DNA from 3 places in the Arthrobacter sp. G119Y2 genome. Region 3 is predicted to be linked to each of the others. Evidence: predicted binding sites of a transcription regulator. Region 3 holds the regulator's gene; each other region holds the start of a gene.
What was found. The regulator LexA, encoded in region 3, represses DNA repair genes until DNA is damaged. The targets are predictions, from matches to a motif close to TCGAACANNTGTTCGA.

Region 1: the regulator LexA is predicted to act here: its motif matches at 4,303-4,318, upstream of WKB88_RS12230 (HNH endonuclease signature motif containing protein).
Region 2: the regulator LexA is predicted to act here: its motif matches at 4,492-4,507, upstream of WKB88_RS05435 (HNH endonuclease signature motif containing protein).

What each region holds. Positions count from the first base shown of each region.
Region 1 covers NZ_JBBPFS010000005.1:98,449-108,357, forward strand. The annotation lists gene WKB88_RS12210 (carboxyl transferase domain-containing protein) at 1-581, opposite strand, end outside; gene WKB88_RS12215 (CaiB/BaiF CoA transferase family protein) at 578-1,807, opposite strand; gene WKB88_RS12220 (SLC13 family permease) at 1,865-3,226, opposite strand; gene WKB88_RS12225 (FadR/GntR family transcriptional regulator) at 3,408-4,103, shown strand; gene WKB88_RS12230 (HNH endonuclease signature motif containing protein) at 4,528-6,009, shown strand; gene aceE (pyruvate dehydrogenase (acetyl-transferring), homodimeric type) at 6,213-8,951, opposite strand; gene WKB88_RS12240 (DUF3052 domain-containing protein) at 9,297-9,716, shown strand; gene WKB88_RS12245 (peroxiredoxin) at 9,673-9,909, shown strand, end outside.
Region 2 covers NZ_JBBPFS010000002.1:365,461-375,369, forward strand. The annotation lists gene WKB88_RS05425 (ATP-dependent helicase) at 1-612, shown strand, start outside; gene WKB88_RS05430 (ATP-dependent helicase) at 609-4,127, shown strand; gene WKB88_RS05435 (HNH endonuclease signature motif containing protein) at 4,611-6,569, shown strand; gene WKB88_RS05440 (hypothetical protein) at 6,951-7,640, opposite strand; gene WKB88_RS05445 (ABC transporter ATP-binding protein) at 7,637-8,566, opposite strand; gene WKB88_RS05450 (GntR family transcriptional regulator) at 8,563-8,949, opposite strand; gene WKB88_RS05455 (macrolide 2'-phosphotransferase) at 9,208-9,909, opposite strand, start outside.
Region 3 covers NZ_JBBPFS010000011.1:42,734-52,642, reverse strand. The annotation lists gene hflX (GTPase HflX) at 1-705, shown strand, start outside; gene WKB88_RS17695 (ATP-dependent DNA helicase) at 698-2,749, shown strand; gene lexA (transcriptional repressor LexA) at 2,825-3,661, opposite strand; gene WKB88_RS17685 (LysM peptidoglycan-binding domain-containing protein) at 4,049-4,483, shown strand; gene WKB88_RS17680 (histidinol-phosphate transaminase) at 4,581-5,690, shown strand; gene hisB (imidazoleglycerol-phosphate dehydratase HisB) at 5,750-6,367, shown strand; gene hisH (imidazole glycerol phosphate synthase subunit HisH) at 6,364-7,002, shown strand; gene WKB88_RS17665 (hypothetical protein) at 7,007-7,165, shown strand; gene priA (bifunctional 1-(5-phosphoribosyl)-5-((5-phosphoribosylamino)methylideneamino)imidazole-4-carboxamide isomerase/phosphoribosylanthranilate isomerase PriA) at 7,251-8,000, shown strand; gene WKB88_RS17655 (SseB family protein) at 8,006-8,854, shown strand; gene WKB88_RS17650 (MFS transporter) at 8,891-9,909, shown strand, end outside.

The DNA of each region.
Region 1 (9,909 bases), on a different contig from region 3:
CCCTCGGGGAAGGGTGCTCCGTACAGGGCCTCGTAGACGCGCGGGCCGAGGAAGCCCAGCAGGGCTCCGGGTTCGGCCACCGTGATGTGCCCCAGTGACCCCCACGAGGCCATAACGCCTCCGGTGGTGGGATGGCGCAGGTAGACCAGGTACGGCAGGCCCGCTTCCTTGTGGGCCCGGACCGCCGCGGTGATCTTGACCATGGACAGGAAGGCGAGGGTTCCTTCCTGCATCCGGGTTCCGCCGGACGCGGGTCCGGCCAGCAGCGGCAGGCCTTCACGGGTGGCCCGCTCGACGGCGTCGGTCAGGCGGTCTGCGGCGGCCACTCCGATGGAGCCGCCCAGGAATCCAAACTCGCAGACAACCAGTGCCACCCGGCGGCCCCGCACCAGACCTTCGCCGGTCAGCACGGATTCGTCTTCGCCGGTCTTCTCCCGGGCTGCCGCGAGGTCCGCCTCATACGCGTCGCTGTGCCCGGTGTACGCCACCGGAGAGTCCCAGGAACGGAATGAACCCGGATCAACCACGAGGTCCAGCAGCCCGCGGGCGTTCAGCCGCTTAGGCCTGGTGCCGACACTCATGCCTGTGCTTCCCGGTCTGCGGCGGGCGCCGGGGTGCTGTCCAGCCAGCTGCGGATGTCGGCTCCGTGCTGGTTGAGCAGCGGCGGCGCCTGATGTTCCCGGTTGGTCGTTTCGGTGCCCTCGGCGGCGGAGAAGAACCGCAGCGGCGGGCCGGGGAGGGCGACTTTGCCCAGGACCGGATGTTCGACGTCGATCACCAGGCCCTGGGAGCGGACCTGCTCCCACTCGTACACCTCGTCCAAGCTGCGCACCTTGCCGGCCGGGATGCCTGCGGCCCGCAGCTTCTCCAGGAGCGGTTCGGCGTCGAAATCGGCGAAGGCTTCCTCGACGGCGTCGATCACGGCCTGCCGGTTGCGGACCCGCTGCGCGTTTCCGGCGAATTCCGGGCGGGAGGTGTCAATGCCGAACGCCGCCGCAAAGGTCTCCCACAGCTTTTCGCTGCCCACGCTGATCTGGACCATGCCGCCCCGGCAGGAGAAGAGCCCGTAGGGGGCGATGGAGGGGTGATGGTTGCCCTGGGCTTCGGGAACCTCTCCGGCAACGGTGTGGCGCGTTCCCTGAAAGGCATGGACACCGACGACGGCGGCGAGCAGCGAGGTGCGGACGACCTGGCCCCTGCCGGTGCGTTCGCGTTCGAGCAGTGCCGCGAGCAGGCCGAACGCGCCGTACATTCCGGAAAGCAGGTCGGCAATGGGAACACCCACGCGCTGCGGGTCTTCGGGGCCGGAACCGGTCAGTGACATCAGCCCGGCTTCGCCCTGGACAATCTGGTCGTAGCCGCTGCGGGTGGCCTCCGGGCCGTCGTGGCCGAACCCGCTGATGGACAGGATGACCAGCCGGGGGTTGAGCTCATGCAGCTGCTCCGGGGAAAAGCCGAGCCGGTCCAGGACTCCGGGCCGAAAATTCTCCACCAGGACATCCGCCCGCCGGACCAGGTCGCTGAGCACCGCAACGCCGTCGTCGGACTTCAAATCCAGGCTGATGGATTCCTTGTTCCGGTTGCAGGAAAGAAAGTACGTGGCCTGCTGGTCATCCTCGGGGCCGACAAAGGGCGGGCCCCAGCTGCGGGTGTCATCGCCCGTGCCGGGGGTCTCGACCTTGATCACGCGTGCGCCGAGGTCGGCGAGCATCATGCCGGCGTGGGGCCCGGCCAGGGCGCGGCTGAGGTCGACGACGAGGTATCCGTCCAGCGGTCCGCGGGAAGTGGGTGTGGTGGTGGTGCTCATGGGAGTCTCTTTCTGTAGCGGTAGTGCGGTGTTGGCGGTGCCGGGAGGGCCGGGGGCCTAGAGCCAGCCGGGGACAACCATGATCAGCCAGGCCACCAGGGGTCCGACAACAACAACGATTCCGCTGTAGCCAAGAATCTGCTTGTAGAAGCGGTCCTTGTCCATGCCTTCGGGTGCATTCGCCAGTACCAGTGCACCGTTGGTCGAGAACGGCGACACGTCAACGATTGTGGAGGACACGGCCAGTGCGCAGATGAGTCCGACGGCGCCGATCTCACCCGAGGCGAGGAAGGGCACGGCCAGCGGAATCAGCGCCGCAAGGATGGCAGTGGAGGAGGCGAAGGCTGAGACAACGGCACCGATGTAGCAGATGAGCAGGGCGGCCAGCAGGGGCATGCCCAAGCCGACCACGGCGTCGGACACGTATTCCACGGTGCCCGCTTCCTGCAGCACGCCCACGAAGGTGAGCATGCCGCAGATGAGCAGGACCGTGGTCCAGCTGATCTTGTTGATAGCACCCTTCTGGGCCTGCGGGGAGACCAGGGCCAGGATCATTGCGATGGTGATGGAGACGAAGCCGACGTCGACCTTGAAACCGAGGGCGATCACGGCGAGGGCGATCAGGCCTGCGATCGTGACGATCTGCGGAAAGAGCTCGCTGCGGGTCTTGGTGGCCTGGATTCCGTCTCCGGCGGGGTCGCGCGGACCGTAGATGTCGGAGCCGAATCCCTTGAAGGCGACGTCGGTGCGGCCGGCGGAGCTGAGGTTCATCCGGGCCTGGGCAACCTCTTCCACGAAGCCGCCCACCGTGCCGCTGCGCAGTTTGCTGCCGCCCAGGACAAAGAACAGGATCAGGGCAATGAACGTGTTGAAGAGCAGGCTGGCGAGGAACACGGCCAGAGGACTGGACTCCAGGTCGGTTTCGCCAATGATGCCGTTGACCGTGACCCCGTATACGGCAATGGGGGAGAAGCCGCCGGCCTGCGCGCCGTGGATCACCATCATGCCCATCATCAGCGGGTTGATCTTGTGCTTCGCAGCGAAGCCGAGAGCGATCGGGGCAACGATTGCGACGGCGGCGGGAGACAGGGCGCCGACGGCGGTGATGATGGCCGTGATGGCAAACATGATCCACGGAATCAGTGCCACCCGGTTGCCGACCATCCGGACCGCTCCACGGACCAGCAGGTCAATGGTGCCGTTGTTCTGCGCTATGGCGAAGAGATAGGTAACGCCGACAATCGTCAGGAACAGGCCGCCCGGGAAGTTGGCGAGAATGTCGTCCGTGCTCATGCCTAGAAAGACAAAGCCCAGAAGGAAGGCCCCCACAAAGGCAAGCGCCCCCATATTGAGGGGCAGCACCGTGGCCAGGAGGAACATGGCCACCAATATCAGGATGGAGAGGATTGGAGCGGACATCTAAAGTTCCCTACGTCGTCGAAGGTGCCGGCACATCCCGGTGCCGGCGGCGGAGTGTGGCAGTGATGTCCGCCACACTGGCACTGGACTAGCCTCTTAGACTCTGGGTCTCTTTGTCAATTGCTGGCTATACTCATGTCGGACCGCGCGGACGCCCGGTGGACGTTAGAGGGAGGTTGCCATGTCCGGCAGCGGTGACGGCAAAGGTTTTGTCCGGGTCTCCCGGCCCCGGCTGTACGAGCGGCTGGTGGAGCAGCTTCTGGGCTTTATCTCCTCGACCGGACTGGGGCCCGGCGATTTGCTTCCGGCCGAGAGGGACCTTGCCGAGCGCATGGGAGTCTCCCGTGCCACGCTGGCACAGGCTCTGGTGGCTCTGGAGGTGCTCGGCGTGATCGATGTCCAGCACGGGACCGGTGCCGTCCTGGTGTACCGGCCGAGTGTGGCGTCCGTATTGCGCGAATTGCGTGAACATCGTGACCGCATGCCGGAGATAGTCGAAGCCCGCAGCACCCTCGAAGTGAAGCTGGCGGCGCTCGCAGCAGAGCGCAGGACTCCGGAGGACCTGGCTGCCGTCGATGCCGCCCTTGAGGTGATGTCCGCTGAGATTGCCGAGGGCAGCCGGGGCACCGAGGGCGACGAACTCTTTCACCAGGCAGTGGCCGCAGCGGCCCATTCATCCATTCTCGCGTCGATGATGACGTTCATTTCCGAACTGGTTCGGGAAACACGGCTCGCTTCCCTGGGGCAGCCCGGCCGGCCGGAGCGTTCGCTGGAGTCGCACCGTGCCATCGCGGACGCTATCCGCTCGTCGGATCCGGAAGCCGCGGCAGAGGCCATGCAGGCCCATATCGATCTGGTCTCCGAAACCGCAATGTAGGTCATTGCGGCAGAAAGGGCGGCAGGAAAGCAGGTCATTGCGGCAGGCTGCCGACTGCTTGTTTCGCACGGAAGCGGCATCAGTAGTTCCGCAGAAAAGACGGGTATTTGGCCGTCAACATTAGGGCCGGTTTGGGCCTGTTGTGGTCTGTTGTGGAGCTGGAAATGTCGGTGGCGGGTGAAATCCTGAGGTCATGGATCAGAACGGATCTTCGACGGGCCCCGGCCCCGGCACTAATAACGGACAGGCAGCAGCGTGCAGCCTGTCGGTCTTTGTTGCCGGGCCCGGTCCGGAGGCTTCTGAGCCGGCCGGTGAAACTGATCCGGCTGTTGCCGCAGTAGCCCATTCCCCCAGTGGTTTTGTTGCTCCCGGTGGCGCTTTTGAACCGTCGGGGGCTGGTTGCCGTGACGGGTTTACCGGAGCTTTGGCCCTCCGGAACGTGGAGTGCCTGAACGAGGAAGAAACCGGTGCCGTGTTGTCGCGGTTGAATGTGCTGGGCCGGTGGGTTCAGGCGCAGCAGGCGAAGGTCCTGTCCCGGATGCAGAACATTTACGAGTCCGAGAGCATGTTCGTTTCGGGCCGGCCGGATTCCGAGATGGCCTTCAGTCTGGCAGCCGAGGAAGCGGCTACGATTCTGGGGGTTCCCACCGGTACCGGAACGGCGTTGATGAGCCGGGCCGGTGATCTGTGCACCGCCAACACTGCCACGTTGGGGAGTCTGGAGGCCGGGGAGATCAGTTACGGGCATGCCGAGACGGTTCTGGAGCAGTGTGTGGGGATTGCTCCGGCGGATGTGCCCGTGTTTGAGGCGAAGCTGCTGGGTTTGGCTGCGGGACAGACGAAGGCGCAGTTCCGGGTGAAGGCTCGGCGGTTGAGGGAGAGTCAGTATCCGCAGACGATTGTTGAGCGGCAGCGGACGGCTTTTGATCGGCGGTCGGTGTGGGTGCGTCATGAGCCTGACGGTATGTCGTGGTTTTCGGCGATGCTGCCGGCGGAGACTGCGCAGGGGATTTATCACCGGCTCAGTGTTGCGGCCCGGGGTGAGCAGGCGGCCGGAGATACGCGGAGCGTGGATCAGTTGCGGGCGGATATCGTGGCGGACCTTTTGGGTGGTCATGAGCATGAGTGCACTTCCGGGGGCTGCGACAGCAGCAAGGGCACCGGCGCCGGGAAGGGCGCTGGCGAAGGCGGCGGGGGCTACGGCGCCCGGAAGGGCAGCGGTTCCGGAACCGGAACCGGCGAAAAGGATGGTGCCGGTTCCGGGTCGTGCCGTATAGGTCATGGTTCCAGGGCCCGGACTGAGATTCTGGTGGTGATCACCGCTGAAACTCTCTTGGGAGCCGATGACCAGCCTGCGGAACTGGTCGGGTATGGGCCGATCAGCCCCGAAAGAGCCCGGCGCATGGCCCGCGAGGCGGCGAAGTGGACGCCGGCGGAGCGGGACCCGGAGACTGAGGAGATCCTGCGGGTGGGTAAGCGGCGGAAAGTCCCGGACGGGTTGAAGCAGTTGCTGCGGGTCCGGGACGGGACGTGCCGGTTCCCGGGCTGCCGGACCAATGCGGTGATCTCCGAAATCGACCACACCAAACCCTTCGCGCAGGGAGGTCCCACCGATCACGACAACCTGGAACATTTATGCCGGCGGCACCACATGTTCAAAACCAAAGGATTCTGGAAAGCCTGCCAGCCCAGTCCCGGAATCATTGAGTGGACCTCACCGGGAGGACGAAAGTACCGCACCTCACCAGACCTCACCCTTCCGCGGGGTGGGGCGGACCCGCAGGGGGAACGCGGCGTTCCTGGAGTCAAAGACCCGGCAGTCCTGGCCGGTGCCGAACCATCAGTCGTGGATTCATCAGGTGCGGTTAATGAGGACGACTACGGTTCCGATCCGCCGCCCTTCTAACCGGGAAGGCGAAAAGTCAGGACAGGTCAACAGAAAGAGTCAGGCTCAACAGAAAGAGTTAGAAGAGCTCAACAGAAAGAGTCAGAACGCCTCAACAGGAGTGAGCCAGGACGCTTAAACAGAAGAGAACCGCCGCAAATGCGACGGTTCTCTTCTGTGCTCCTACGAGCTCGTCCTCCTACGATGAGGAGACCGTGTAGCGCTTAGGCGTCGCCGCCGGCGTTGCCCGACGTTCCTGCATTCACGTTGAGCAGGTCGTACTTCTTGATCGCTTCGGTCGGCGCGCTGGCGTCAACCTCGCCGCGGCGGGCGAGCATTTCCAGGGTCCGAACGACCATGGAGTGCGAATCAATCTTGAAGTACCGGCGTGCAGCGGCACGGGTGTCCGCGAAACCGAAGTCGTCGGCGCCCAGGGTGGCAAATTCGTTCGGAACGAACTGCCGGATCTGGTCGGGAACGGCCTTCATGTAGTCCGTGCTGGCAACAATCGGTCCGGTGGCTCCGGCGAGCTGCTTGGTGACAAACGGCACGCGGGGTTCGGCGTCGGGATGCAGGAATGCTTCTTCCTCGGCGGCCAGGCCGTCGCGGCGGAGTTCATTCCAGGACGTCACGGACCAGACATCGGCAGATACGCCCCAGTCTTCGGCCAGGATCTTCTGGGCTTCCAGGGCCCACGGCACAGCAACGCCGGAGGCGAGAAGCTGGGCGCGGGGACCATCGATCTTTGCCGGAGCCAGCAGGTAGATGCCCTTGACGATGCCTTCGACGTCGAGATCCTCCGGAGCCTTGGGCTGCAGGATCGGCTCGTTGTAGACCATGAGGTTGTAGATAACGTTCGGATCCTTGGAATCCGGACCGTACATCTGCTCCAGGCCGTGGCGGACGATGTGCCCGATTTCGTACCCGTAGGCCGGATCGTAGGTTTTCACGGCCGGATTGGTCGAGGCCAGAATCGGGGAGTGGCCGTCAGCGTGCTGCAGGCCCTCACCGGTCAGGGTGGTCCGTCCCGCGGTAGCGGAAATCAGGAAACCGCGCGCCATCTGGTCGGTGGCTGCCCAAATGTAGTCGCCCGTGCGCTGGAACCCGAACATCGAGTAGAACACGTAGACCGGAATGAGCGGCTCGCCGTGGGTGGCGTAGGACGTGCCGGCAGCGGTAAAGGCCGCAATGGAACCGGCTTCGTTGATGCCGACATGCACAATCTGGCCCTGCGGGGACTCCTTGTAGGCCAGGACGAGGTCCCGGTCCACGGACAGGTAGTTCTGGCCCTTGGGGTTGTAGATCTTGGCCGTCGGGAAGAACGAGTCCATACCGAAGGTGCGGGCCTCATCCGGAATAATCGGCACAATCCGCTTGCCGAACTCCTTGTCCCGCATCAGGTCCTTGAGCAGACGGACAAAGGCCATGGTGGTGGCCGCCATCTGCTTGCCGGAACCGCGGTTGGCAACCTCGTAGGCCTTCTCGCCCGGCAGGTGCACCGGATCATGCTTTACGCGGCGCTCGGGAACGTTGCCGCCCAGTTCGCGGCGGCGTTCCAGCATGTACTTGATCTCCGGAGCGTCAGCACCCGGGTTGAAGTACGGCGGCTTGTACGGATCAGCTTCGAGCTGCTCGTCCGTGATGGGGATGCGCAGGTGATCGCGGAAGGCCTTCAGGTCATCCAGAGTCAGCTTCTTCATCTGGTGCGTGGCATTGCGGCCTTCGAAGTGCGTACCCAGGCCGTAGCCCTTGACCGTGTGGGCCAGGATAACGGTCGGCTTGCCCTTGAACTCCATGGCTGCCTTGTAGGCCGCGTAGACCTTGCGGTAGTCGTGTCCGCCGCGCTTCAGGTTCCAGATTTCTTCGTCGGTCAGCTTGGCGACCAGTTCCTTGGTCTCCGGAGTCTTGCCGAAGAAGTGCTCGCGGACAAACCCGCCGTTCTCGGCCTTGTAGGTCTGGTAATCGCCGTCGGGGGTGGAGTTCATGATCTCCACCAGCGAGCCGTCCTGGTCCTTCTCGAGGAGCGAGTCCCACTCGCGGCCCCAGACGACCTTGATGACGTTCCAGCCGGCACCGCGGAAGAATGCTTCCAGTTCCTGCATAATCTTGCCGTTGCCCCGCACCGGGCCGTCGAGGCGCTGCAGGTTACAGTTCACGACAAAGGTGAGGTTGTCCAGCTTGTCATTCGCGGCAAGCTGGAGCAGGCCGCGCGATTCGGGCTCGTCCATTTCGCCGTCGCCCAGGAAGGCCCAGACGTGCTGGTCAGAGGTGTCCTTAATGCCGCGGTTCTGCAGGTAGCGGTTGGACTGCGCCTGGTAGATGGCGTTCATCGGGCCGATGCCCATGGACACGGTGGGGAATTCCCAGAAGTCCGGCATCGACCGCGGGTGCGGGTATGAGGACAGCGCGTGTCCCTCGCGGGACTTTTCCTGACGGAACCCGTCCATGTCTTCTTCGGACAGGCGGCCTTCCAGGAAAGCGCGGGCGTACATACCGGGGGAGGCGTGACCCTGGAAGTAAATCTGGTCTCCGCCGCCCGGATGGTCCTTGCCCCGGAAGAAGTGGTTCATGCCCACTTCGTACAGGGTGGCTGCACCGGCGTAGGTGGAAATGTGTCCGCCGACGCCAATTCCCGGACGCTGGGCGCGGTGCACCATAACGGCTGCATTCCAGCGCAGCCAGGCGCGGTAGCGACGCTCAACTTCCTCGTCGCCGGGGAACTCCGGTTCCTGGTCAACCGGGATGGTATTGACATAGTCAGTGGTGGTCACCATGGGTACGCCTACCGACTGCGCACCGGCGCGCTGGAGCAGCGAACGCATGATGTACTGGGCCCTTTCGGTGCCCTGGGAACGGATCAGTTCATCCAGTGACTGCATCCATTCCGCGGTCTCCTCGGGGTCACGGTCCGGGAGCTGGTTGGTCAACCCGCTCAGGATGTCCGTTGTGTCTTCTGCGGCCACGGCAAACCTCTCTCATGTACAGATTGTGTCTGCACGAATTACGTCTGTGGGGATCCGGTTTCGTCACCGGACGATCACGGTGGCTGCGCGGATGCTGGTGCCTCCGGAGCCTCTCTGATCCACTCTAGTCCCGCAGACCGGCAGTTGCGTAGCCCGTTCGCTAACGGCTGGCAGCCGCCGGGCCGCTCATTGCCGTCCATGCGCGGGACGCACCTGCACATGCGATAGCTTGCCCGCAGAACCTTGTAGGTTCCGGACAAAAGGTGTTGGCTTGTGTCCTAGACACCACATCTCGCCCAAATATGTGATTCCCTTGTATTTATGCAGTCAACCAGGAGGAGTGAAGTGAGCGAGGCCGAAGCCGTCACGGATAAGAACGTGGCGGAAAGATTGGGTTTCAAAGACCAAGACCTGATTCAGGAATTCGGTTACGACGAGGACGTCGATTTTGACCTCCGCGACGGCCTCGAGGACTTGGTGGGGAGCGAGCTCCTGACGGAAGAGGACCACGAAGTTGTAGACGGCGTAATCCTCTGGTGGCGGGCCGACGACGGGGACTTGGTGGACGCGCTTGTTGACTCCATCACCACCCTCGACGACGGCGGCGTTGTTTGGGTATTGACCCCCAAATCAGGACGGGTAGGGTACGTCCCGCCTGCAGACATCGAAGAGGCCGCTCCGACAGCAGGCCTGCACGTCACGACATCAGCGGCAGTAAGCAGTGACTGGGCCGCAACACGCCTGGTCGCCCGCCGCAAAAAGTAGCACCGGTTTGCCTCAAAGTCCGGAACCGGGAGCTGTTTGGCAGCACCCGGCTCCGGACTTTGTGCTTCCCAATCAGTTCGGCGAGCCAGTTGCTCTGTCGTCCCTTCGGGGAACGCCCGTCGTCGTAGTGTTTTATCCCTTCGCCTTTTCCGGGGTGTGCACCGGCGAGCTGGATGAATTGCAGGGGGCCGCG
Region 2 (9,909 bases), on a different contig from region 3:
GACAACTGGGAAGGCAAGCTGGATTTCCGGCGCGCGGAGACCATGGTGCGCAAACTTGCCGCCTACGTGATCACCATGCGCCAGGAAGGGCGGTCGCTGGTGGACGTGGAGCGGGACTTTGCCGCCGAGGTGCCCGTGGAGATCCGCGGCAGCGAACGCACGGCGCTGCTGCGCGGGCAGATTGACCGGCTGGAGATCGATTCCGAGGGGCGGCTCTTCATTGTCGACCTCAAAACCGGCAAATCGGCGCCCAAGAAGGACGATCTCGAAAAGCACCCCCAGCTGGCTGCTTACCAGGAGGCGGTCCGGGAAGGCGCCGTGAACCGTGATGCACCGGAAGACGGAGCTGCAGCAGTACAGCCGTCCCGGCCCGGCGGCGCCGCCCTGGTCCAGCTGGGAACCACCAGCAAGTCCGTTGCCGTCCAGCAGCAGCCGCCGCTGGATCCCGAGGACACCACGGCGCGGGACATGGTCCGTGAAGCGGCCGCGCTGATGTCCGATGCCCGGTTCGACACCGTCCACGACCCCACCCGCAGCGGGTTCGGCGGCCACGGCTGCCGGCTTCCCGAAATCTGCCCCCTGTGCCCCGAAGGAAAGCAGGTCACCGAATGAGTGCCTCCCTGACCGAAACGCTTCCCCCCGAGATTCCCCCGGCTCCGCGCTACTCTGCCCGCGAACTGGCTGAAATGCTGCATACCGACCCGGCGAATCCCGTGCAGTACCCCACACCGGACCAGATTGGAATCATCGAGGCGCCGCTGGAACCGCTGCTGGTCATTGCCGGTGCCGGATCCGGTAAGACCAAAACCATGGCGGACCGGGTGGTCTGGCTGGTGGCCAATAAGCTGGTGCGCCCCGAACAAATCCTGGGCGTGACCTTCACCCGCAAGGCCGCCGGCGAACTGGACAGCCGCATCCGCCAGCGCCTGGAACTGCTGTACCGGGTCCAGGCCGCGGGCACCGCTGATCCGGGCCTGATTCCGCCGGGCAGCGGCCCCGACGTGTCCGAGGACGCCAGGCTGGACCCCGCCGTCTCCACGTACCATTCCTACGCGAACGGCATCGTGAACGACTACGGGCTCCGCCTGGGCGTGGAACGGGATTCCGTCATGCTCGGCGGCGCCCAGTCCTGGCAGCTCGCCACCGAGGTCGTGGAAGCCTATGCCGGAGACTTCGAGCACTTCACGGCCGCGAAATCCACCCTGGTTAACGGGGTCCTGCAGATGGCCGGTGAATGCGCCGAACACCTTACCAGTCCGGCCGAGGTGCGTGAGCACCTGGCCGAGCATCTGGAGGCCGTCACGCGGCTGCCGTATCTGGCCGGCAAGCCCAAGGCGGCAACCGCGGCCGTGCAGAAACTTATGGACAGGCTGCGCACCCGGATCTCTGTCACCGAGCTCGTCGAAGCGTACCGGCGTGCGAAGTTCGAGCGCCGGCAGCTGGACTTCGGCGACCTGGTGGAAATGGCCGCCACGATCGCCGCCACCATTCCCGAGGCAGTGGAGATGGAGCGGGCCAAGTACAAGGTGGTGCTGCTGGACGAATTCCAGGACACCTCGCACGCCCAGATGGTGCTCTTCTCCCAGCTTTTCGGAGACGGCCGTGCGGTAACGGCGGTTGGCGACCCGCACCAGTCCATCTACGGTTTCCGCGGCGCGTCGGCCGGCCAGCTCGGTACCTTCCGGGACCAGTTCCCGCTGTACCTTCCGGACGGCACGCGTGCACTGGCTCCCGTTGCCAACCTCTCCGTCGCCTGGCGGAACTCCACGTCGATTCTGGCCGCCGCCAACACTGTTTCAGCACCCCTGAACAGCACTGCTCCCTGGCTGGCGCGCCAGCGGCTGCCGCATGTGCCTGAGCTGCAGGCCAAGCCCAAAGCGCCTGTAGGCGAGGTCTACCTCGGACGCTACCTGGCTGACGTTTCGGTTCCCGCCGCGGACGGGGCCGAAGCCATCCTCGGCGAGGCCGACGCCGTCGCCGACCAGGTGCTGGCGCATCGGAACCGCTGGTTTGAAACGGACGACGCCGGCAAGCCGCTGCAGCCCACCGTGGCCGTCCTCTGCCGCGGACGCAAGCAGTTCGGACCTGTTCGGGAGGCGCTGGAAGCGCGCGGCATCCCGGTGCAGATCGTCGGACTCGGCGGGCTGCTCTCGACGCCTGAAGTGGTGGATGTGCTGGCAGTGCTGCGGGTGCTTGGAGATCCGGGCCGCTCGGACTCCATGCTGCGGATCCTGGCCGGAGCGCGCTGGCGCATAGGTCCGGCCGATCTGATGGCGCTGGCGGACTGGTCACGGCACCTGGTCCGGGTCCGCGAGCACGCGGTATCCGTGGCCGATGCAGCCAACGTGCACCGGCCGGATGAGCAGCCGGACGGCTCCGAAACCGTTGTGGAGGCGGACATGGCCGAAGCCGGGTCGCTGGTGGAGGCCGTGGATTCCCTGCCGCGCCCGGAATGGGTCTCCATCTCCGGGCGGTCGCTTTCCGCCGAAGGGCTGCGACGGCTGAAGCTGCTCCGCGACGAGCTTCGGGACCTGCGCAGCTACGTGGGGGAGGACCTCACAACGCTGATCGGCGAAGTCGAGCGTCGCATCCTGCTGGACATCGAAGTGGCGGCGAAACCGGGCGTGTCCATCCATGAGTCCCGGCGGAACCTCGACGCGTTCATCGATGCCGCGGCTACCTTTAGCTCCTCCAGCGAACGTGTGGACCTGACGGCTTTCCTGGCCTGGCTCGAAGCCGCCAACGACGAGGAAAACGGACTGCCCGTCACCCAGCTCGAGGCCAGCCGGGAAGCAGTGCAGCTGTTGACCGTCCACGCCTCCAAAGGACTGGAATGGGATGTCGTGGTGGTTCCGGGCCTGAACGAGGGCCAGTTCCCCAACGACCGTGACTCCCGCTGGAGCAGCGGCGAGGGCTCCATTCCCTGGCCCCTGCGCGGCGACGCCCCCGACCTTCCGCAATGGGACTGGGAACAGGAAGACCAGAAAAGCTGGGTGGACAGTGAAAAACTCTTTAGCGAAGACGCGCGCGGTCACGCCGAGCGTGAGGAACGCCGGCTTGCCTATGTGGCGTTCACCCGTGCCAAGTACGTCTTGATCTGCACTTCGAGTGTGTGGGGCGGTGGACGGTCCAAGCCGACGGCGGTCTCCCGCTATCTGCAGGATCTCTACGACCTCGGGGAAGCGGGTGCACCGGGCTTCACTCTCCTGTCGTGGGTGCAGCCCGGTGACGAAGGCGATTCCAACCCGGCCAACGCGGATGTGCAGCGGCAGAAGTGGCCGGTTGATCCTCTGGGGGACCGGCGAGCAGCCATGGAAAGGGCTGCTGCCGCGGTGATGGAAGCCGCTGACCGCCAGGCGGGCCGTGTCGGGCAGTCCGAAATCGACATTCTGGCCGGCGCGGAGGGGCTGCAGGAGGATGGGCCCCGCGAATCCTCGCCGGGAGTGTTTGAACCCACGCGCTGGGCTCGAGAGGTGGAGCTGGTCCTGGCCCGCCACCATCCGCCCAACCAGGTGGTGGAGGTTGAACTGCCGGCGCACATCTCGGCGTCGCTGCTGGTTGACTTGAAGGATGATCCGGAGGAAGTCACCCGGCAGCTGCGGCGTCCTGTGCCGCGGGAGCCCGGAATGGCCGCCCGTAAAGGCACGGCGTTCCACGCCTGGGTTGAGGAATTCTTTGGAACCAGCGGCATGCTGGACATCGATGAGCATCCCGGTGCTGCGGACGCGTATGTGGACGAGGCGTACCAGCTGGAAGACATGATCGCCACCTTCGAGTCCTCGTCCTGGGCGCAGCGCACTCCGGCCTTCATTGAAGTACCCGTGGAGACACGGGTGGATGCCGTGGTGGTGCGCGGCCGCATCGATGCCGTCTTTCAGGACGCGGACGGCACCTGGGACCTGATCGACTGGAAGACCGGAGCCCCGCCCTCCAAGGACAAGCTCGCGGTAAGGGCGGTGCAGCTGGCGGTGTACCGGCTGGCCTGGGCCCGGCTGAAACAGGTGCCGTTGGAAAAGGTCAATGCCGCGTTCTACTACGTGGCGGCAGACAAGCTGGTCCGTCCGTTCAACCTCTTGGGCGAAGAAGAGCTTGAGGACATCATTCGGTCGGCGAACTCTTCGTCCTAGCGCAGGATGGCCCTAGCGCAGGATGGCCCTAGTGCGGGATGGCCCTAGCGCAGGTTGCCCGGCCGGCCTGGCACGCCGGAACCCGCCAGTGGGAAAGACAGCCAGTGGGAAAGAAGCAGCGGGAAAGACAGCCGGCGGGAAAGACAGCCGGCGGGAAAGGCAAAGGTGCGGCCGTCTCCTGAGGAGGCGGCCGCACCTTTGTCCGCCCTGCGGTATGCGTATCGGAAGGCCTGGCTAGCCGTAACCGCTCTGGACGTTGGGTACGCGGTGGGCCGGTAATTTGCGAGCCGCTTATTAGGCAGGTGCACCGCGGGTCATTTCCCGCCGTTTCCCCACTGACCCGCCCGTATGGCCCGTTCGAAACTCAAGCAGGTAGTCGGCCAGAAAAGTCGGGTATTTGAGGTGCCGAAATAGGGCTTGTTTTGGGCTTTTTGGGGCTCTTTTGGCGGCGGAAATGTCAGAGGCAGGTGAAAGCCTGAAGGCATGGATCAGCACAGGACTTTTCCCGGTTCCGAGCGGTTCGGCGAGCAGGCTGCCGACACCGCCCTCGGCGTCGGCCCCGCCGCCGGCGGGGAGGCCGCTGCACCGCCCGGTTACTCGGTTTTCCACGCCGTACCGGCTGCTGTCGGTGCCTCCTCTTCTGCTACCTCTTTGGCTGCTGCTCCGGGTCGTTCCGATTCGCCCCCGGCTTCCGGCGACACTGCTTCCGGCGACACTGCTTCCAGCGCCAGCGCCACCACTACTGCTTCCGGCGACACTGCTTCCAGCCCCAGCGCCACCACTACTGCTTCCGGCGACACTGCTTCCAGCGCCAGCGCCACCACTACTGCTTCCGGCGACACTGTTGTTTCCGGTGATGCGGCCGGGAGTTCCTGCCACTACGGGTTATCCGGTTCTCTGGTTCTGCTGGGCGCGGATGCGCTGGATGAGCAGACTGCCGGTGCTGTGCTCTCCCGCCTGGATCATCTGATGCGGTGGGCGCAGGCGCAGCAGGCTAAGGTCCTGCACCGGATGCAGAGTATCTACCGGGACGAGATGCATTTCCCGTCCGGAAAGCCTGATCCGGGTATGGCGTTCAGTCTTGCGGCGTCGGAGGCAGCAGCGATCCTTTGCGTGCCGCAGAGTACCGGGCAGCGGCTGATGTCTGAGGCGGGCAGTCTCTGCGGCGTTCATGCGGTGACTCTGGGCAATCTGGAGCAGGGCGGGATCAGTTACGGTCATGCCCAGACGGTGTTGGATCAGTGCCAGGACATCGAAGCTGTGGGGCTTCCGGGGTTCGAGGCAAAGCTGCTGGCGGCTGCAGCGGGTCAGACTGCGGCTCAGTTCCGGGTCCGGGCGCGGCGGTTGCGGGAAAACCAGTATCCGCAGGGCATTGTCCAGCGCCAGCTGAGTGCGTTGGACAAGCGCAAGGTGTGTCTGGAGCCTGCGGCGGATGGAATGTCCTGGCTCTCGGCGTTCCTGCCGGCGGAGAACGCGCAGGCGATCTTCACTCAGCTGAGCAGGGCTGCCCGGGGTGAGCAGGCTGATGGTGATCCCCGCAGGGTGGATGAGTTGCGGGCGGACATCCTTCAGGACCTGCTTATGTCCGGCGGCAGTCACCCCTGTGATGGGCAGGGATCGGCGGGCACGGACTTATCCGGTCCTCGCCCCGGTGGCCGTTCTGGCACCGCGGGGGACCCGTTCAGCACCGGGCAGGACGCCGGCGCGGGTGCATCCGGCACCGGCACTGGCACCGGCACCGGCTGTGGCAGTGATGCCAGCGCCGATGCCCGGGCCAAGGCCAAGGCTGGGGCCAGGGCTGGGGCTAGGGCGGAGATTCTGGTGCTGATCAGCGCTGAAACCCTCTTCGGCGCGGACGATCAGCCTGCGGAGTTGCATGGTTACGGGCCGATCAGTCCGGAAGCCGCCCGCCGGATGGCCCGGGAGGCAGCGAAATGGACGCCGGTGGAGCGGGATCCGGATACTGAGGAGATCCTGCGGGTGGGACGCCGAAGGAAAGTCCGGGCCGGACTTCAACGGTGGCTGCGGGCCCGGGACGGGACCTGCCGGTTCCCGGGATGCCGGACGAATGCGGTGATTTCCGAGATCGATCACACCAAGCCCTGGGTGCAGGGCGGGGCCACGGATCATGACAACCTCGAGCATTTGTGCCGGAGGCACCACATGTTCAAAACCAAGGGGTTTTGGAAGGCCTGCCAGCCGGCCGCCGGGGTCATTGAGTGGACATCGCCGGGAGGACGGACTTATCGCACCGAACCGCACTTGGCTCTTGCTCCGGTCATGCAGGGAACCGGCCCGGACGGTGCTGGGGACCGGTCCGTCGCGGCTGTCCGTGCAGATTCCCGGACCGTGCCCCACGTAGATTCCCGGACGGTCACGGCCACGGACACGCGGGCAGGCAGCAGCGGGGATGATTACGGGGATGACCCGCCGCCGTTCTAGGGCAGTCCCTGCGTGGTTGGTACGTGGCTGGTCGGTGGGTGATTCTTCAGCGGGTATGCCTGGGGCGATGATGATGGGCGTGCAGCCAAGGTGAGAACCGACCCTACAACGCGCGAGCATCATGTGTGGATGTGTGGATGTGTGGATGTGTGGATGTGTGGATGTGTGGATGTGTGGATGTGTGGATGTGTGGATGTGTGGATGTGTGGATGTGTGGATGTGTGGATGTGTGGATGGTTCTGCCCGACGGGGGGACATGAAAGACCTCCGGTTCGGCAGATGTTCTCAACAAACACCGCCTCATCCGGAGGCCTTTCTTATGCAATTCAGGTCTTATGCAATTCAGGCGCGCAGTCCGTTCCTACCGTCCGCGGCCAACCGCTAGGGCACCGCCCGGCGGAGTGTTCCGTAGGATCCGGCGGCCAGCACCACCCCGCCCAGCAGCAGCCAGCCGGTGAGGGCAAGCGGTGTCAGCTGTGCAAACCAGGCTCCCACCGCTGCCCAGGACTCCGTCCAGGTCGCGGATGCGACGGCCGCCAGCAGAATCAGGGCTAGTCCGACACATGCGGCAACCAGGCCGCCGGTGCGCCACCGCTTGTAAACGGTCGCGAACCAGAATCCGAACATGAACAGCAGGGTCGAGAGCGCAAAGTACAGCAGGATTTGCGTGTACCACGCAGCCTCGGCGATCCAGGGCAGGGCAAATATGTGGGCGTTCAGGCCCCAGCCGCTTGTTGCTTCTTCCACCAGGCCGAGCAGCCAGTAGAGCACGCCCAGGCTCAATGACATCACCGCGAAGAGGCCGAGTGTGCCGAGGTAGAAGGAGCGGCGGCTGACGCTCATTGCCTGTGAGAAAGGGAAGGTTAGCGTCAGGGCCTGAACGCCGATGCCGAGGAAATACCACATGACGGCCTGGCCGGAAAACACTAGGTTGGGTGCTCCGCTGTCGGGAATGACGGCGATGATAGCCAGGGCAATCAGGGTGGACGAGACAAGGATGATTGCCGGAATTCCGAGATATATCCATTTGTTGAGCAGCTGCATGCGCGCTACTGCGAGCGGCCGGTTCATTGCAGTACCTCCAGATCGGTGTCGTTGATTGCCGGCGCGGAACCGTAGGATTCGTTGGCCTTGAGGGTTCTCCTGATGATCAGCTGCTGCAGTGACACCGGCGCCACCTCCAGGCCCAGAGTCCGGGCGAGATCGCGGTCATCGCCGGACAGCGGGGTGTCCACGGTGACCGAGCTCAGCGCGCCAAGACCTTCCCGGTGCAGGACCGGCCGGCCGCCCACAAAATTCTCCACGGCAGCGGAAGAGCCTGCGACAGCGAAGGCGGAGCCTGTGACGGTGTCCACTTCGTCATCCATGACAATGCGTCCGTGGTCGATGACGATCACGTGTTCAAGCAGGTTTGCCACTTCATCGATCAGGTGCGAGGACAGAATGATCGTCCGGGGCTGATCGGCGAAATCGGTGAGCAGCCGGTCGTAGAACAGCTGCCGCGCGACGGCGTCCAAGCCCAGATAGGGCTCGTCGAAGAAGGTCAGCTCCGCCCGGGAAGCCAAACCGATGATGACTCCGACGGCCGAGAGCTGGCCGCGGGAGAGCTTCTTGATCCGGTGCTTCTTCGGCTGCGGCAGCTGGAAATCCTCCAGCAGTGTCTGTGCCAGCTGCTTGTTCCAGTTGGGAAAGAAAAAGGCTGCTGCATCGAGGGCGTTACTGATGGTGAAGTCATCCGGGTACTTTTGTGATTCCCGGACGAAGCAGAGCTTGGAGAGCACCCGCTCATTCTCGAACGGGTGCTCCCCGAAGACCCGCACGTCGCCGGAGCTGGCGAACTCCTGGGCGGTGAGGATGGACATCAGCGTGGTCTTGCCAGCGCCGTTGCGGCCCAGCAGTCCGTAGATCCGGTCGGCCCCAATGTTCAGGGTCACGTCGTCCAGGGCCAGCTGGTCGCGGTAGCGGCGCGTCAGGCCGCGGGTTTCTATGACGTTCATGGTGCCGGGGTCCCTTCATGTTCGGCGGCACTGCGACGAATGAGCTCGGTCAGCTCTTCCGCACCGATTCCCAGTTTCCGCGCTTCATCGGCGACGGGCCGGACATACTGGCGGTAGAACTGTTCCCGGCGCTTGGCCAGGACGATCCCGCGTGCTCCGGGAGCCACAAACATGCCGATCCCGCGGCGTTTGTAGAGCAAACCCTCGTCAACGAGCAGATTGACGCCTTTGGCTGCGGTCGCGGGATTGATGCGGTAAAAAGATGCGATTTCATTGGTCGAGGGCACCTGGCTCTCTTCCTGCAGGACACCGTCGAGGACGTCCCCTTCGATGCGTTCAGCAATCTGCAGGAAGATGGGGCGTGTGTCGTCGAAGGTGCTCACGACGTGGGCCTGAGGTTCACGGTTGGCCTCGCTTCGCTGACCGGAACCGAGTCGGCGGCTCGTCGGTCAATTGGTTAGTTAGTGATGTAGGTAACCATAGAACCTGCTGATGCCCGGCACAAGGGTCCGGGCACAGAAAACTGACATTGCCCGCAGGCAAAGCAAAGGCCGGAGAAACGGTTGTTTCCCCGGCCTTTGGCTGGTTTTGGCTGGCTTGGATACCGCTTGGGCTTGTTCCTCGCAGGAGCTTGGTTCGCCCTACTTGGCCGTCCCAAGCGGCTTGCCGGCAGGATCCTTGCCGGTGGAATTCTTGCTGCTTACCTCGGCGGGGGTGCCCTTGCCGGCAGCCTGCTGCTTTGATTCCCGTGAAGCAGGGGCGGGAACGGGGCCGGGGCCCGGCTTGGCCGCCGGGTGCGGATCGGCGGGCAGTACCGTGACCCGGGCAATCGGCCCCGTGGCGTCGCCGGCCGCTGCGCCGGCGGAACCGGTGTCCGGCACGATGGGGGTGACGCTGACACGCGCCGAGCCGGGGCTGACTGACGCACCCTTGGCGGCTGACGTTCCCGCCGTCGCATTCTTCGAGCTGGAGCTCGAGCTGGAGCTGGAGCTGGAGCTGGAGCTGGAGCCGGAGCTGGAAGCAGCGGCACCGGGGACGAACGGGTCCTTCACCGGAGCGGATCCGGCCGCGGTCAGGGGAACGGCACCGGATACCGGTTCCGATGCGGCCTTCGCGGCAGCCTCCCGTTCCGCGGAGACGGCGGCTTCCCTGGCTGCTGCAGCGGCTTCCGCTTCCTCGGCCTTCGCTGCAGCATCCTGTTCGAGGATGTCCGCTTCCAGCGTGGCCAGCATCTCCTCGGCCTCGGCAATCATCACGGGGTTTTCGGCAGCGACCCCGCGTACCAGCCACTGGGCCAGGGCGAACTCGGCGGACAGGGCCGCGCGGCGGATCAGATGCGGGTC
Region 3 (9,909 bases):
GAAACGAAGCGCGCCAACCGGCAGCGCAACGAGGTTCCGTCGGTGGCCATTGCCGGCTATACCAACGCCGGCAAGTCTTCGCTGCTGAACCGGCTCACGGATGCCGGCGTCCTGGTGGAGAACGCACTGTTCGCCACCCTGGACCCCACCATTCGCAAGGCCCAGACCGAAGACGGCATCGGCTACACGCTGGCGGACACGGTTGGCTTTGTCCGTTCGCTGCCCACCCAGCTTGTGGAGGCGTTCCGCTCAACGCTTGAGGAAGTTGCCGACGCGGATTTGATCCTGCACGTGGTGGATGCCTCGCATCCGGACCCCGAGGGCCAGATCGCCGCTGTCCGCACTGTCCTCACGGATGTGGATGCCCGCAACATTCCGGAGATCATCGTCCTGAACAAGGCCGACGCCGCTGATCCGTTTGTCCTGGAACGGCTGCGCCAGAAGGAACGCCGCCACGTTGTGGTCTCCGCCCGGACCGGCCAGGGCGTCGACGAGCTGCTGCAAGCCATCTCCGAAGGCATTCCCCGCCCCGGCGTGGACCTGCACCTGCTGGTGCCCTATGACCGCGGTGAGATTGTCTCCCGGCTGCACAGCTCGGACACGGAAATCCTTTCCGTGGAACACGCCGAGGCAGGAACCCGCCTGCACGTGATGGTCCGCGAGGGCCTGGCAGCTGAACTGGAGCCCTTCGTCACCCATGAGTAAAGACACCACCGGCGAAGTCCTGGATCTGCTGGACACCGCCGTAGCCGGCATGGGCGGCCAAAACCGCCCGGGCCAGCACGAAATGGCCCGCCAGGTCACGCAGGCCATTGACGAGGGACAGCATCTGCTGGTTCAGGCGGGCACCGGAACCGGCAAGTCGCTGGCCTACCTGGTGCCGCTGATCCACCACGCGCTGGACAGCACCAAGCCCACGCTGGTCTCCACCGCCACGCTGGCGCTGCAGTCCCAGATTGTGGGCCGGGACCTGCCGCGCCTGCTCAAGACGCTCAAGCCCAAGCTGCCGCGCGAGGTCGACGTCGCGCTGCTCAAGGGCCGCAGCAACTACGTCTGCCTGCACAAGACCGGCGGGGGATTCCCGGAAGAGGAGGATCCCGCCGGTGCTCTGTTTACGCTCGGCGAAGACCGCGCCGTGGGCCATCCCGCACCCTCGCCCACCTCGGCGATGGGACGGGAAGTGGTGCGGCTGCGTGAATGGGCCGAGGAGACCGACACCGGAGACCGCGACGACCTTGTTCCGGGCGTGAGCGACAAAGCCTGGCGCCAGGTTTCAGTGACGTCCATGGAGTGCCTGGGCGCCCAGAAATGCCCGATGGCCGCCGAGTGCTTCAGTGAACGCGCCCGTGCCCAGGCTGCGGTGGCCGACGTCGTCATCACCAACCACGCGATGCTGGCCATCGCCGCGTTCGAGGGTCTGGCTGTGCTGCCGGACTATGACGTGGTGGTCATCGACGAGGCCCATGAGCTGCAGGACCGGGTGACCGGCGCCGTCACCGGCCAGCTCTCCGGAACCGTAATTTCCGCCGCTGTCACCGCGGCGCGCAAGCACACCTCCGCCAGCGTCGAAGAACTGGCCCAGGCCGGGCGCGCCTTCGACAAGTCCCTGGAAGGCATTCCGTCCGGGCTGCTGGCCAGCGGGCTGAACGAGGAACAGGAACAGGCGGTGGGCCGCGTCCGCGAGGCCTGCCGGGTGGCCCTGTCCGATTCCAAGCCGGAGCCCGGGGAAACGGCCGACGGCGGGCGCCAGACCGCCAGGTCCCGCCTCATGGCCGTGCTGGGCATCTGTGAGCGGCTCGTTTCCGCCCCCGATGCCGGGGAAGTGATCTGGGCGTCACGGCCCAGCTCCTTCTCGCCGTCGGGCGGCTACTCCCCGCCGGATGAGACCGCTCCGGCCACCCTGAACGTTGCGCCGCTGTCGGTGGCCGGGAGGCTGCGTGAAGGACTCTTTGACGGCCACACGGTGGTTTTGACCTCGGCAACCCTGGCCATCGGTTCCGAGTTCGGTCCGGTGGCCGGCGCGCTGGGGCTCCTGGGCCCCGGGGCACCCTCCTGGACGGGCACCGACGTCGGCAGCCCCTTCGACTATCCGCGCCAGGGTGTGCTGTACGTGGCCAAGGATCTGCCCAAGCCCGAACGGGGCACCTCCGAGGCGCAGCTGGACGAAATCGAGGCGCTGCTGAAAGCATCCAACGGCGGGGCGCTGGGACTGTTTTCCTCACGCCGGGCCGCCGAAGACGCGGCCGACGCAATGCGGACCAGGGTGGATTTTCCGATCCTGTGCCAGGGGGAGTCCTCGATGTCCTCGCTCGTCAAGCAGTTCTCCGAGGAGCCCGACACCTGCCTGTTCGGCACCATGTCGCTCTGGCAGGGCGTTGACGTGCCGGGAACCGCCTGCCGTCTGGTGCTCATTGACCGGATCCCGTTCCCGCGTCCGGACGACCCGCTCATGACGGCCCGCACCCGCGCGGTGGCCAAAGCCGGCGGGAACGGGTTCATGTCGGTGGCTGCAACGCATGCCGCAGTCCGGCTGGCGCAGGGGGCCGGGCGGCTGATCCGCGCCGCCGGAGACCGCGGAGTGGTGGCCATCCTGGACTCCCGGATGGCCACTGCCCGCTACGGCAGTTTCCTGCGGGCCGCTCTGCCGCCGTTCTGGTCCACGACGGACCGTTCCGTGGTCCTGTCGGTGCTGGGCCGCCTGGCCGAGCAGTCTGCGGCGCAGGAGAAGGTTCCCGGAGCCCGGAAGTAGAACAGAAGACAAGCAAAAGGGCGGCCGGAAAGAATCCGGCCGCCCTTTTGTGTGCGTCGTCTGGCGTGTGTCGGGCTAGAGGGAGCGCATGACCGAGACGACTTTGCCCATGATGACGGCGTGGTCGCCCACGATGGGCTCGTAGCGGGTGTTCTGCGGCAGCAGCCAGGTGTGGCCGTTGCGCTGGCGGAACGTTTTGACCGTGGCCTCGTCGTCCAGCAGGGCGGCTACGATGTCGCCGTTCTCGGCTGTGGGCTGGCGGCGTACCACCACCCAGTCACCGTCGCAGATGGCGGCGTCCACCATGGAATCACCCGAGACCCGGAGCATGAAGAGGTCACCGTGTCCCACGAGCTGGCGCGGCAGCGGCATGATGTCCTCAACCACTTGCTCGGCCAGGATGGGCCCGCCGGCAGCGATCCGGCCGACCAGGGGAACCATGGCAGTGTCCACGGAGGTGGAGAGCTCGGTGACCGTGGCCAGGCCCGCGGAGGCGACCTCACCCTCGGCGGAGCGGCCGCCTGCACTGCCGGAGCCGCCTGCGGCCGGGAGCGCCGGCTCGGTGCGGCGTGGGCTGTCCGAAGGCTCCCCGTCGGCGCCGGGGGAAGTCGGCTGTCCGTCGCGCAGCATCAGCGGAATGAGGATTTCCATGGCGCGGGGGCGTTTGGGGTCGCGGCGGATGTAGCCGAGCTTCTCCAGCTGCATGAGCTGGTGGGTCACGCTGGACAGACTCGCCAGACCCACGGTGTCCCCGATTTCCCGCATGGTGGGCGGGTACCCGTTGGTGCTCACGGACCGCTGGATCATCTCAAGGACGGTTTTCTGCCGCGGAGTGAGGCCTTTCGCGCGCGCACGGGTGCCGGTCGCAGCTGGCTGATTGGTGCTGTCTTCGGAAGCAGTCCTGCGGGCCACGTGGGGTTCCCTTCGGGTCAGCTGGTCCGGGCGGTGCCGGAGCTGGTCGGGCGGATGTCTGGGCCGGAACGCTGTGCAAGCCGTGCCGGCGGGAATGTCAGAGGCAGCTGATTCAGTGGTCCTGTTCGAACCGTTCCGGGGCCCGCGCCCCGCACCGGCCCGGTGTGAACCGCCGAACCCTCTTCCTCTGGACTCAACGCTAGGCGAGGGGAGCGGCCTTTTCAAACATTTGTTCGAGCGAGTCTCGACTTTATTAGTAGATAGGTGCTAGAAATGAGTTCACAACCTTCGAACATAGTTTCGAAATCTTCACTCCGCACCGCTTTCACTTATTCGAATACAGCTTCGGCTCTGCCGTTGCTGCTCTCGAACCGGAAAGGTATTTCCATGCCAGCCCACGCATTATCCACACTGTCCCGGACCTCTGCCCCCTTCGCCCAGGCTCCGGCCCGGCCCGCAGCCGGGCCGGAAGCTGTTTCGCCCGCCGCAGCCTCCGGAGACCAGGCTCCGGCGGCCCGGCTCCGGCTCACGCGGCGGGGCCGGCTGGTGTTTATCGGCTTGCCGCTGATGCTCACGGCCGCTGCCGCGCTAACCGTGCTGGGCTTCTTCACCGCCCCGGCCGTCGCCTCGAACGGCGGGCCGGACGTCACGCGGACCCTTCAGGTGAGCGTCACTCCCGGTGACTCCCTCTGGGCCCTGGCCGAGGAATTCGCCCCGGAACGCGACCCCCGGGATGTGGTCGCCGACATCATGGAACTGAACAACCTGCCCAGCGAGCGCGTGCCGGCCGGAGTGCAGCTGTTCATTCCGGTCCAGTCCTGAATCCCGGGTCCGTTCCAAGCACAACTCAGAACGTAACAACCCGCTGCTGCGACACGGGGATTCTTCCCGCCCCGCCTTGGAGTCTTAAGCTGTAGTGGTGACTGAACAGCTGGAGAGACTGAACCGACTTCCCCTGCGCGATGACCTTCGCGGACTTGCGCCTTACGGTGCTCCGCAGCTTGACGTGCCCATCCTGCTCAACGTCAACGAGAACACGCACGGGTTGCCCGAGCAGGTGCGGAAGGCCATCGCCGCCTCCGTTGACCGGGCCGTGGCAGGCCTGAACCGCTACCCGGACCGCGAGTTCACCGAACTCCGGGAGCGCCTCGCCGCATATCTCGGCCACGGCCTGGGTACGGAAAACATCTGGGCGGGCAACGGCTCAAACGAGGTCCTTCAGCAGATCCTCCAGGCCTTCGGCGGCCCCGGACGGACAGCTATGAGCTTCCCGCCCACCTATTCCATGTATCCGCTGCTGGCCAGCGGCACCGGCACCCGCTACGTCACGGGCCTGCGCAGCGAGGACTTCACCCTCACGGCAGACGCCGCAGCGGACCAGGTCCGCGAGCAGGCTCCGAACATTGTCTTCCTCTGCACGCCCAACAACCCCACCGGCACGGCGCTCTCGCTTGATGTCATCGAAGCCGTCTATGAAGCCGGCGCTGCCTCGCAGGCGATCGTGATCGTGGATGAGGCCTACGCCGAGTTCTTCCACGCCGGAACCCCCAGTGCCCTGCAGCTGCTGCCCGGACGTGAGCGCCTCATCGTGTCCCGGACGATGAGCAAGGCCTTCGCGCTGGCCGGAGCGCGGGTGGGCTATATGGCGGCAGCTCCCGAAGTCACCGATGCGCTGCGCCTGGTGAGGCTGCCGTACCACCTCTCCGCCGTCACGCAGGCCACCGCCAACGCGGCCCTTGAGCACGCCGACGCCCTGCTCGCCAACGTCGAAGCCATCAAGGTCCAGCGGGACCGCATCGTCGCCGAGCTGCTGACCCTCGGCCTGAAGCCGGCGCCCTCGGACGCCAACTTTGTCTTCTTCGGCGGGCTGGAGGATCCGCGCGCAGTGTGGGAGGGCCTGCTGGAAGCGGGAGTGCTGGTGCGCGACGTCGGCATCACCGGCCACCTGCGCGTCACCGCCGGCACGGAAGCTGAAACCAGCGCCTTCCTGACCCGGCTGCGCGAGCTGCTGGCTGCCGGCGTCCGCTAACGCACCCGGGCGCAGCCACTAAACTGTTAGCAGAGACCACCTTCTTTCAAAGGAAAACCATGACCGTGGAGACCACCACCGGCCGCACCGCACGCCTGGAACGGGTGACCAGCGAATCCTCAGTGGTCGTTCAGCTGGATCTGGACGGAACCGGCCAGTCGGATATCAGCACGTCCGTGCCGTTCTACGACCACATGCTGACGGCGCTGGCCAAGCACTCCCTGATCGACCTCACGGTCCAGGCCACCGGCGACACCCACATCGATGTCCACCACACCGTGGAGGACATCGCCATCAGCATCGGCGAGGCACTCAAGACCGCGCTCGGAAACAAGGCCGGCATCCGCCGCTTCGGCGAAGCCACGGTTCCGCTCGACGAGGCCCTCGCCAACGCCGTCGTCGACATCTCCGGACGCCCCTACCTCGTGCACTCGGGCGAGCCGGCGGGCCAGGAATACCATCTGATCGGCGGGCACTTCACCGGATCGCTGACCCGGCACGTCTTTGAGGCCATCACGCTCCACGCCCAGATCTGCCTGCACATGACGGTGCTCGGCGGCCGGGACCCGCACCACATCGTGGAGGCCCAGTTCAAGGCCTTCGCCCGCGCTCTGCGCGCAGCCGTGGAACCGGATCCCCGGGTTGAGGGCATCCCCTCCACGAAGGGAGCACTGTGACCGCCCGCAACGTCACCGTCCTGGACTACGGTTCCGGCAACATCCGCTCGGCCGTCCGTGCCCTGGAACACGTCGGTGCCACCGTCACCCTGAGCGCCAAATCCGACGACGTACTGAACGCCGACGGACTGCTGGTGCCCGGAGTCGGCGCCTTCGCCGCTGTCATGCAGGGGTTGAAGGACGTTGATGCCCTGCGCCTGATCGGCCGGCGCGTTGCCGGCGGACGCCCGGTCATGGGCATCTGCGTGGGACTGCAGGTCCTCTTCGACGAGGGCGTGGAGCACGGCGTCCGCACCCCCGGCATGGGGGAGTGGCCCGGCGTCGTTGAACGGCTGAAAGCCGACGTGGTGCCGCACATGGGATGGAACACCGTCCAGCCTCCGGAGGATACCCAGCTGTTCGCCGGCATCGAGAACGAACGCTTCTACTTTGTGCACAGCTACGGCGTGCAGAAATGGGACTTCGACGTCACCCAGCCGGCCATGCGCGCCCCGCAGGTCACCTGGGCCGAACACGGCAGCCGCTTCGTTGCTGCGGTGGAAAACGGGCCGCTGACGGCAACCCAGTTCCATCCGGAAAAGTCCGGTGACGCCGGTGCGGCGCTGCTGGAAAACTGGCTGAAGACGCTGGGCTAGGGCCATGTGGAGCCTCATTCTCATGGGTCTGGCGGGACTGCTGATCGGCGGCGCCATCTCCTTCCGCAGCCAGGGCATGTCCAAAATCATCACGGTCAGTTTCTGGGTCCTGGCAGGAATGGCGCTCCTCGGCGCGTACCTCCTGATCGACACGTCCGCCTAGCCGCCACCTGAGCAAAACCTCCGCCCGGCAACCCCGCCGGGCCCCGCACGCCCTCTCCGGACTGAACCCCACGGAAAGCAGAACCATGTCACTTGTTGAAACACCCATCCTTGAACTGCTGCCCGCCGTGGACGTCGCGGACGGCCAGGCAGTGCGCCTGGTCCAGGGCGAAGCCGGCAGCGAAACCAGCTACGGCGATCCGCTCGAGGCAGCCATGGCCTGGCAGAACGACGGCGCCGCCTGGGTACATCTGGTGGACCTGGACGCAGCCTTTGGCCGCGGTTCCAATCTTCCGCTGCTCAAGCGCGTGGTAGAGGAACTCGACATCAAGGTGGAGCTCTCCGGCGGCATCCGCGACGACGCTTCGCTGGACATGGCCTTGGAGCTGGGCGCCAGCCGGGTGAACCTGGGCACCGCAGCCCTGGAAAACCCGGAATGGACCGCCAGCGCCATTGCCCGCTACGGCGAGGCCATCGCCGTCGGGCTCGACGTTCGCGGCACCACCCTGGCCGCCCGCGGCTGGACCAAGGAAGGCGGGGACCTCTGGGAGGTCCTGGCCCGCCTGGAGGACGCCGGCTGCCCGCGCTACGTGGTCACCGACGTCACCAAGGACGGAACGCTGCGCGGCCCCAACCTGGAACTGCTGCGCGAAGTCCTCAAGCGCACCGACCGTCCCGTCGTCGCCTCCGGGGGCATCTCCAGCCTCGACGACCTGGCCGCCCTGCGCGAACTCGTTCCGCTGGGCCTGGAAGGCACGATTGTGGGCAAGGCCCTCTACGCCGGCGCCTTCACCCTGCCGCAGGCCTTCGACATCGCCGGACATCCGGAGCGCTAGGACCCATGGCTGAGCGCGCCCTCCCCGGACACATCGCCGCCGCCCTCGCCGGGGCCGGGGGACCGTCCGACTCCGCCGGGCAGCCCTGGTCCGGCCGGGATCTTTCCGGCGACGGCAACCCGCTGCACAATTTCGACGCCGACGACGGCGCCGCCGACGCAGGCTACCTCGAAGCCCTGGCGGCGCTGGAAGCCGGCACGGGCACCGAAGCGGACGTAGTGGCTGCGCTGGCCACCGCCCGCGTGTTTGTGCCCATCATCGCCACCCTCGGCGCCGAAGCGCAGTCCGAACACGGACTGACCGCGGACAAGGAGGCCGACATGGCGTTGGTCACCCTCACCGCGCCGGACGGGCGCAAGGCGCTGCCGGTCTTCACCTCCGTGCCGGCGCTGCAGCAGTGGCACCCGGAAGCCCGGCCGGTGGCGGTCTATGCCGCCCGCGCCGCCCTCTCCGCCGTGTCCGAGGAAGCGCAGCTGCTGGTGGTGGATCCGGGCGCCGACGTGACCTTCGTGGTGCGCCGGCCGGCCATGTGGGCGCTGGCCCAGCAGCGGACCTGGACGCCGTCGTACGCCGACCAGGAGGTGGCGCAGGTTGTCTCCGCCGCCGTCGGCGCGGAACCCGCAGTCACCGCAGTCCAGCTGGCTCCGGGGCCGGGAACAGTGACACGTTCGGCGCGCGGGACGGCGGTGGCCGGAGGAGGCGCCGGTCCTGAGCTTAGAATGGTTCTTCACCTGGCACCGGGACTGGACGCGCAGGCGGTGCAGGGCATCGCCGGACTGCTGCAGCAACGGCTCGCTGCCGATCCGTTATTCGTTGAGCGCGTGGATTCCCTGGAACTCAAAATCACGCGCTGACCTTGCTGGGCGGGGGACCGCCGGAAGTGAAGTGCCGTGAATTTTTCCGCCTACGGGGAGTTGCTCCGCGTCGCCCCGATCCGCCGGCTGCTGCTGGTGGGCATGATCGCCCGGTTCCCGCATTCCGCGGCCGGGGTGCTGCTGACCCTGCACGTGGTCCTGACCATGGACATGGGTTACGCCAAGGCCGGCGCGGTCGCCGCCGTCGTCACCATTGGCATTGCCTTCGGCGCCCCCTGGCGCGGCCGCCGGGTGGACAATGTGGGCCTGCGCCGGGCCCTGATTCCCTCGGTGATCTCCGAGGCCGTGATTTGGTCCATCGCCCCGCACGCCAGTTATGAGTGGCTGCTCGTCCTGGCGCTGATCGGCGGCGTGTTCACGCTGCCGGTGTTCAGTGTGGTCCGGCAGTCCCTCGGCGTGCTCGCCACCGGCGACCAGCGCCGCACCGCCTTCGCCCTGGATTCAATTGCCACCGAAGTCGTCTTCATGGGCGGACCGGCCCTGGGTGCCGTCCTGGCCACCCAGCTGTCCTCGGTGGTCGGGCTGACCCTGGTGGGCATCACGACGTCGCTGGCCGGACTGCTGCTGATCTGGTTCAATCCGCCCACCCGGTCCGAGAACCCGCGCGACGCCGCCACCGCCGTCCAGGAGCGCGAAGCAGCCAACGCCGCCGTGGTCGCGGCCGCTCCTGCACACCTGTCCGAAGCCTCCGCGGAACTGCAGCCGCTGGCGGTCCTGGGCCGCGGGGCGCGCCTGCGCTCGGGGTTCTCCTGGTTCACGCTCAGCGTGGCAGTGGTCTTTGCCGTGGCGGTCGGGGCAGGGCTGCTGCTCTCCAGCTCCGACGTCGGCATCGTGGCCCTGGTGGAGCATACGGGCGAGCCCGGGCAGGTGGGGATCGTCTTCGCTGTCTGGTGCGCGGCCTCCGTGGTGGGCGGCCTGATCTACGGAGCGATGCAGCGGCGCATCTCACCCATGCTGCTGCTGCTCGCGATGGCTGTCCTGACACTGCCGATGGCGCTGGCCACCGACACCATCAGCCTCGCGCTGCTCTCCAT